Regions from separate parts of the Brachybacterium sp. SYSU DS0246 genome, predicted to be linked through region 1. Evidence: riboswitches for the same ligand, from Rfam matches in the RefSeq annotation. Region 1 holds a riboswitch; the other holds the start of a gene.
The links. A riboswitch is a leader RNA that binds a small molecule or an ion and turns the genes downstream of it on or off. The one in region 1 is predicted to bind FMN.
Positions count from the first base shown of each region.

Region 2: it holds a riboswitch for FMN, as region 1 does, so the genes downstream of both, ribD (bifunctional diaminohydroxyphosphoribosylaminopyrimidine deaminase/5-amino-6-(5-phosphoribosylamino)uracil reductase RibD) here and pnuC (nicotinamide riboside transporter PnuC) in region 1, are expected to answer to the same signal.

Region 1 is NZ_JBZXYT010000004.1:133,832-137,149, forward strand. It holds gene AC5020_RS03375 (RsmB/NOP family class I SAM-dependent RNA methyltransferase) at 1-728, shown strand, start outside; gene rpe (ribulose-phosphate 3-epimerase) at 725-1,411, shown strand; FMN riboswitch at 1,602-1,719, shown strand; gene pnuC (nicotinamide riboside transporter PnuC) at 1,812-2,516, shown strand; gene AC5020_RS03390 (phosphoribosyl-ATP diphosphatase) at 2,867-3,130, shown strand; gene hisG (ATP phosphoribosyltransferase) at 3,275-3,318, shown strand, end outside.
Region 2 is NZ_JBZXYT010000054.1:664-3,981, forward strand. It holds gene recF (DNA replication/repair protein RecF) at 1-687, shown strand, start outside; gene AC5020_RS16660 (DciA family protein) at 684-1,532, shown strand; FMN riboswitch at 1,599-1,728, shown strand; gene ribD (bifunctional diaminohydroxyphosphoribosylaminopyrimidine deaminase/5-amino-6-(5-phosphoribosylamino)uracil reductase RibD) at 1,855-2,913, shown strand; gene AC5020_RS16670 (riboflavin synthase) at 2,931-3,318, shown strand, end outside.

The DNA of each region.
Region 1 (3,318 bases):
GCCGGGTCGCCGTCCAGGACGAGGGCAGCCAGCTCGCAGCGCTCGCCCTCGCCCTCGGTGCGGACGATCTCGTCCGTGCGGACGACGCCCACTGGCTGGACCTGTGCGCGGGCCCCGGAGGGAAGACGGCCCTGCTGGGCGGGCTGACCATCGACCACGATGCCGACCTGCTCGCGGTCGAGGTCCAGCCCCACCGCACCGAACTCGTCGACCGCTCCATCGCGCCCCTGCAGGAGGCCGGCTGCGAGATCACCACCCGCACCGCCGACGGCACCGAGATCGGTGCGGAACTGCCCGGGCACTTCTCCCGGGTCCTGGTCGACGTGCCGTGCTCGGGTCTGGGCGCCCTGCGCCGCCGCCCCGAGTCCCGCTGGCGCCGCACGCCCGGGGACATCGGCCACCTCGGCGTGCTCCAGCGCGACCTGCTGACCTCCGCGCTGGACGCCACCGCGCCCGGAGGCGTCGTCGCCTACGTGACGTGCTCCCCGCACCTCGCCGAGACCCGACTCGTGGTCACCGACGTCCTCTCCCGACGTGAGGACGTCGAGCAGCTCGATGCCCGAGACGCCGTGCGCGCCGCGATCCAACCGGCCAAGGCCCACGAGGTGGACCTCGGGGAGGGGCCCGCCGTGCAGCTCTGGCCCCACGTGCACGGCACCGACGCCATGTACATCTCCCTGCTGCGCAAGCACCCGATCCCCCTCGCGGAAGGAACCTCGCCCTCATGAACTCCCCGTACTCGACCGATGGCCAGTACATCCACCCCAGCATCCTCAACGCGGACCTGATGAGCATCGGCACCGAGCTGGACAAGATCGCCAGCGCCGACAGCGTCCACGTGGACGTGATGGACAACCACTTCGTGCCCAACCTGACCTTCGGCCCCAGCGTCGTCGAGCAGATCGTGGGACGCAGCGACATCCCCGTGGACGCTCACCTGATGATCGAGGACGCCGACCGCCAGGCCCCCGCCTTCGCCGAGGCCGGCGCGGACTCGGTCACCTTCCATCTCGAGGCCGCCAAGGCGCCGATCAAGCTGGCCCGCGAACTGCGCCGCAAGAACACCGCCGTCGGCGTGGCGCTGCGCCCGGCCACCGCGGTGGAACCGCTGCTGGACGTCATCGGCGAGTTCGACATGCTGCTGATCATGACCGTCGAACCCGGATTCGGCGGGCAGAGCTTCCTGGAGACGATGCTGCCCAAGATCCGCCGCGCCCGCGGCGCGATCAGCGAGGCCAACCTCGAGGTGTCCATCCAGGTCGACGGCGGGGTCAGCCGCGAGACCATCGAACGCTGCGCCGAGGCCGGAGCGAACGTGTTCGTCGCCGGCTCCGCCATCTACAAGGCCCAGGACGCCGCCGAGGAGATCACGGCCCTGCGGGAGCTGGCGCGAGGCCACGGGGGTCACTGAGCCTCGCACGCCGCTCACCGGGGCTCATGAAGTCCGGGACATAGGAGCCCCGAGCGATCGGGGGCTCAGCCCCCGAATCGTCGGGGTCGACCGGTGCCCGCTGCCCCGGCGGGAGGGCGTTCGCCACACTCGGCCACGGGCCCGCCGGGTCACGACGCGAGGCGGCTAGCATTGTCCCGTCACGACCAGTGACGTGCTCCGGGGTCGGTGAAAGTCCGAGCCGGCGGTGACAGTCCGCGACCCGCTTCGGCGGTGGAGCCGGTGGAATTCCGGCACCGACAGTACAGCCTGGATGAGAGGCGCACGTCCTGCATGTCGCCGGCGCGCCCTGGCGCCTCCCGGCGGCCTGCCGGAACCCCTTTTCCCCCGGAGCCACTGCATCGGCGGAGAAAGGACCGGCATGGATCTTCTGCAGTGGCTCTTCGACGCGCGACTCGAGTTCGCGGGCGGGCAGTTCATCCTCTGGCGCGAGGTGCTCGGCAACCTCTTCGGCCTGCTCAGCGCGCTCGGTGGCATGCGCCGCAAGGTCTGGGCCTGGCCCATCGGCATCGCCGGCAACGCGCTTCTGCTGACGGTGTTCCTGGGCTCCCTGTTCGGCAGCGCCGGGACCGTGGATCTGCTCGGCCAGGCTGGCCGCCAGGTGATGTTCATCGCCACCAGCATCTACGGCTGGGTCCGCTGGCAGCAGGCTCGGCACGAGGGCGGCACCGCCGTCGAGCCCGAGTGGGCCTCCTGGCGGACCCGCATCCTCCTGCTCGTCGCCATGGTCGGCGGCACCGCCGGGCTCACCCCGATCTTTCGGGCCCTGGGCTCCTACGAGCCCGTCTGGGCCGACGCGTGGATCTTCGTGGGCAGCCTCCTGGCCACCTTCGGGATGGCCAAGGGCTGGGTCGAGTTCTGGCTGATCTGGGTGGCCGTCGACATCGTCGGCGTCCCCCTGCTGGTCAGTGCGGGCTACTACGCCAGCGCCCTGATGTACCTCTTCTACGGCGTGTTCACGCTGACGGGGTTCTTCGTCTGGTGGCGGGTGCGCAACCGGCGAGAGCACGACGAACGGGTCACCGTCGAGACAGCCCACCTGGATCCGACGGTCCGCCAGGAATGAGCGCGCTGCGCGCGAGTCCCCGTACCGTGGACCCCGGGTCGTGCGACGAACGACGCGGCCGCTCAGCGACGAACAGGAGTACCCATTGAACCTCTTCCGCAATCCGTTCGTGGTCGTCCTTCTGTTCATCGCACTGGTGGGACTGGTCATCGCTGCGACCCTGACGGGTCTGCTCGTGTGGTGGCTGACGCATGGCCGCAGTCGAGCCCCGGAGAAGGACGCGGCCACGGAGCATCCGCCCCCCGGATCCCACCGCGAGCACCCGGTGAGATCGCCTGTCCATGAGTCGTCGACATCCGGTCGACGGCCGGGCACGCAGCCTCCCCGTCATGACGCGTAAGCTACGCCCCGTGAAGGATTTCGAGGCGTTGTTCGCCGAGCTCACCGAGAAGGCCCGCACCCGACCCGAGGGGTCGGGCACCGTCCGCGAACTGGACTCGGGGGTCCATGGGATCGGCAAGAAGATCGTCGAGGAAGCGGCCGAGGTATGGATGGCCTGCGAGCATGAGACCCATGACGACGCGGCCACCGAGATCAGCCAGCTGATCTACCACTTGCAGGTGATGATGGTCGCCAAGGGCATCACCCTCGAGGACGTCTACGGCCGGCTCTGATCCGAGATCCGACGGCGAGACCGTCGGGCCCCGCGGTCGCCGGGTCCCACGCGCCTCGCCCGCACGTCAGCATCGCCCCTCTCCACCCCTGACCACCATCCGTCCCCGTTCCGTGCGCCGCCCCGAGGCGGCGAAGGAGTATCCGTGCTGCGCATCGCTGTTCCCAACAAGGGCGCTCTGTCAGAGCC
Region 2 (3,318 bases), on a different contig from region 1:
ACCCTCGAGGTGTGGGACCAGCAGCTCGCCCGCCTCGGCGCGGATCTGCTGCGCGCCCGGCTCCACCTGGTCAACCGCCTCCGCCCCCACCTGGGCTACTCCTACCTGCGGGTCGCCACGGACGAAGGCGCCGAAGAGGCCCTCGACCTCCCGCCCGACCAGCGTGGGGACGTCGATTCCCCGGCCGACGTGGCCTACCGCTCCACCGCACTGGACGAGCTCGGGGCCGCGCCGGGACAGCTGCCCAGCACCCGCGAGATCCACGACGTGCTGCTGGATCTGCTCGCCCGCCGCCACGACGAGGAGATCGACCGCGGCGTCACGCTCAGCGGGCCGCATCGCGACGACCTCGAGATCCGGCTGCACGACTTCCCCGCCAAGGGCTATGCCAGCCACGGCGAGTCCTGGTCCCTGGCCCTCGCCCTGCGACTGGCCTCCTACGATCTGCTGCGGCTCGAGGAGGGCGACCTCGGGGACGGTGAACCGATCCTCATCCTCGACGACGTCTTCAGCGAGCTCGACACCCGCCGCCGCGACCGCTTGGGGCGGATCGTCACCCACGCGTCGCAGGTGCTGATCACCACCGCGAACGACAGTGACATCCCCGCGTCCCTGGACGGCGAGATCCACGTCGTCGACGTCAGCCTGGGAGCGGCCGTGCCCCGCGAGGACGGGAGCCGGCCATGACCCCGCGTCCCGGCGGCGACCCAGGCAGCGACGGTCCCTCCCGGCCGCGCCTCGCCAATCCCTACGACCTCTCCACCTGGACCGGTCGCACCGACGGCGCGCGTCCCGGCCCCTCAGCCGGACAGGCACTGCCGGCTCCACCGGAGGAATCGGGCCGCGGCTCACGGGCGACGGCCCCGAGCGGGTCGGCCCGGTCGCGCCGCGAGGGCAGCACCGGCCCGGACGCGGCCTTCGGGGCGGGCGCCCCTGGTGGTCCCGGCGACGGTGACGGCACGGTGGGCGCGGACGAGACCGAGGAGCTGTACGACCCCCCGGACCTCGCCGCCGTGGCCGACCCCTTCGAACTGGCCCGCCGCACGGTCAACCGCTCGCGGGCCGCGGCGCGGGACCGGGGCCTGTTCCCCATCTCGGCGAAGACCCAGGCACGAGATGTGCGCGACCGATCCGGCAGCGCGCCCGGCTACTCGGGCGCCCGGCCGGACCCCCGGGACCCCCAGAGCATCGAGACCGTGCTGCGCAAAGTGCTGGGGAACCTGGGCTGGAACGCGGGGATGAGCGCCGGGCGCGTGCTGGAGGAATGGGACGACATCGTGGGCGAACGGATCAGCACCCACTGCCGCCCCGTCAGCTTCGAGGACGGCGTGCTCGTGGTCAGCGCCTCCTCCTCCGCCTGGGCATCCCAGCTGCGGATGCTCTCACCCCAGCTGATCACGACCATCGAGGAGCACATCGGCGCCCACGTGATCTCCGAGCTGCGGGTCACGGGCCCGGCCGCGGCCGAGCGCAGCTGGAAGAAGGGCCGGCGCACTGTCACCTGGCGCGGACCCCGCGACACCTACGGGTGAGACGCGCCTCGGCCCCGCCACGGCGGGCCACCGACTGCTAGCGTGGGCTCCGACGAGCTGGAAAGCTCGCGTGCACTGGGGTCGGTGAAATTCCGAGCCGGCGGTGACAGTCCGCGACCCGATGGCCTTCGGCCCTCGGTTGACCAGGTGGAACTCCTGGACCGACGGTCAGAGTCCGGATGGGAAGCGCACGCGACGTCGTCCTCCGGACGGCCCTGGCCGCGCACTCTCCGTGCGCCGGCAGCGGCACCCCGGAGTGACGCCGCCTCCGTGACCCCTCCCTCACTCCGGACCGCGAGCGACGCGGACCGGAGGAGAGAGCATGCTGAACACGCATGAGCGCGACGCCCTGCGCCGCGCCTTGGAGATCGCGGCGGATCCTGGCGTCCCCCTCGGCCCCAATCCCCGCGTCGGCTGCGTCCTGCTGACCCCGGACGGCACGGTCCTCGCCGAAGGCCACCACCGCGGGGCCGGCACGGCCCACGCCGAAGCCGACGCCCTCGCCGGCGCTCGCCGTGAGGGAAGGGGATCGCCGGCCGGGGCGACGGCCGTCGTCACGCTCGAGCCCTGCACCCACGTCGGCCGCACCGATCCGTGCGCGGACGCGCTGATCGCCGCCGGCATCGCCCGGGTCGTCATCGCCCGCCGGGATCCGAACCCCGTGGCCGCCGGCGGGATCGAGACGCTGCGCGCCGCAGGGATCGAGGTCGAGGACGAGGTCCCGGAGGATCTCGCGGCGCGGGCGGCCGCCCTGAACCGCGGCTGGGAGCACGGCTTGCGGCACGGCCGCCCCCTGGTCACCGCGAAGATCGCCCTCACCCTGGACGGCAGGGCTGCCGCGGCCGACGGCAGCAGCCGCTGGATCACCGGCGAGACCGCCCGGCAGGAGGTCCACCGCCTCCGCGCCACCTGCGACACCGTGCTGATCGGTACCGGCACCGCGCGCGCGGACCATCCGACCCTCACCGCCCGCCGGGGCGACGGCACGCTCCTGCCCCGGCAGCCGCACCGGGCCGTCATGGGCACCAGCGACCACCCGCCGCTGCCGGCCCTGGACGGAGCCGGCCCCGAGATCCCGCTGCGCACCCGGGATCCCTCCAGCGCCCTCACCGATCTTTTCGAGCGCGGGCAACGCCACGTGCTGCTCGAGGGCGGGCCCACTCTCACCGCCGCCTTCCTCGCCGCCGGCACGGTCGACGAACTCATCGTCCACCTCGCCCCGACCCTGCTCGGCGCCGGCCCCGCCGGGATCGGTGACCTCGGCATCACCACGATCGCCGACCGCCTCGACCTCGACCTCGTCACCACCGAGCCACTGACCTCACCCGACGGGCGCACCGACCTCCAGCTGACCCTGCGCCCCCGCACCACCCGACCCTGACCCGAAGGGAACCCACCATGTTCACAGGCCTCATCGAGGAGCTGGGGACGGTCGACGCCGTCATCCCGCCCGACCAGTCCCATCCCGACCAGCCCCGGCCCGACGGGACCGGGCCCGACCACGGCACCGTCCGGCTGCGGATCCGCTCGCCCCACGTCCTCGAGGACGTCGCCCTCGGCGACTCGATCGCCGTCAGCGGCTGCTGCCTGACCGTCGCGGACATCGACGGCGAGATCTGGACCGCCGACGTCATCCCCACCACCCTCGCCGCCACCACCCTCGCGGGTCTCAGCGCCGGCGACCGCGTGAACCTCGAGCGCTCGTTGCGCGCCGACGGGCGCCTGGGCGGGCACATCGTCCAGGGCCATGTCGACCGGGTCGGGGAGGTTCTGGGCCGGGAGGAGG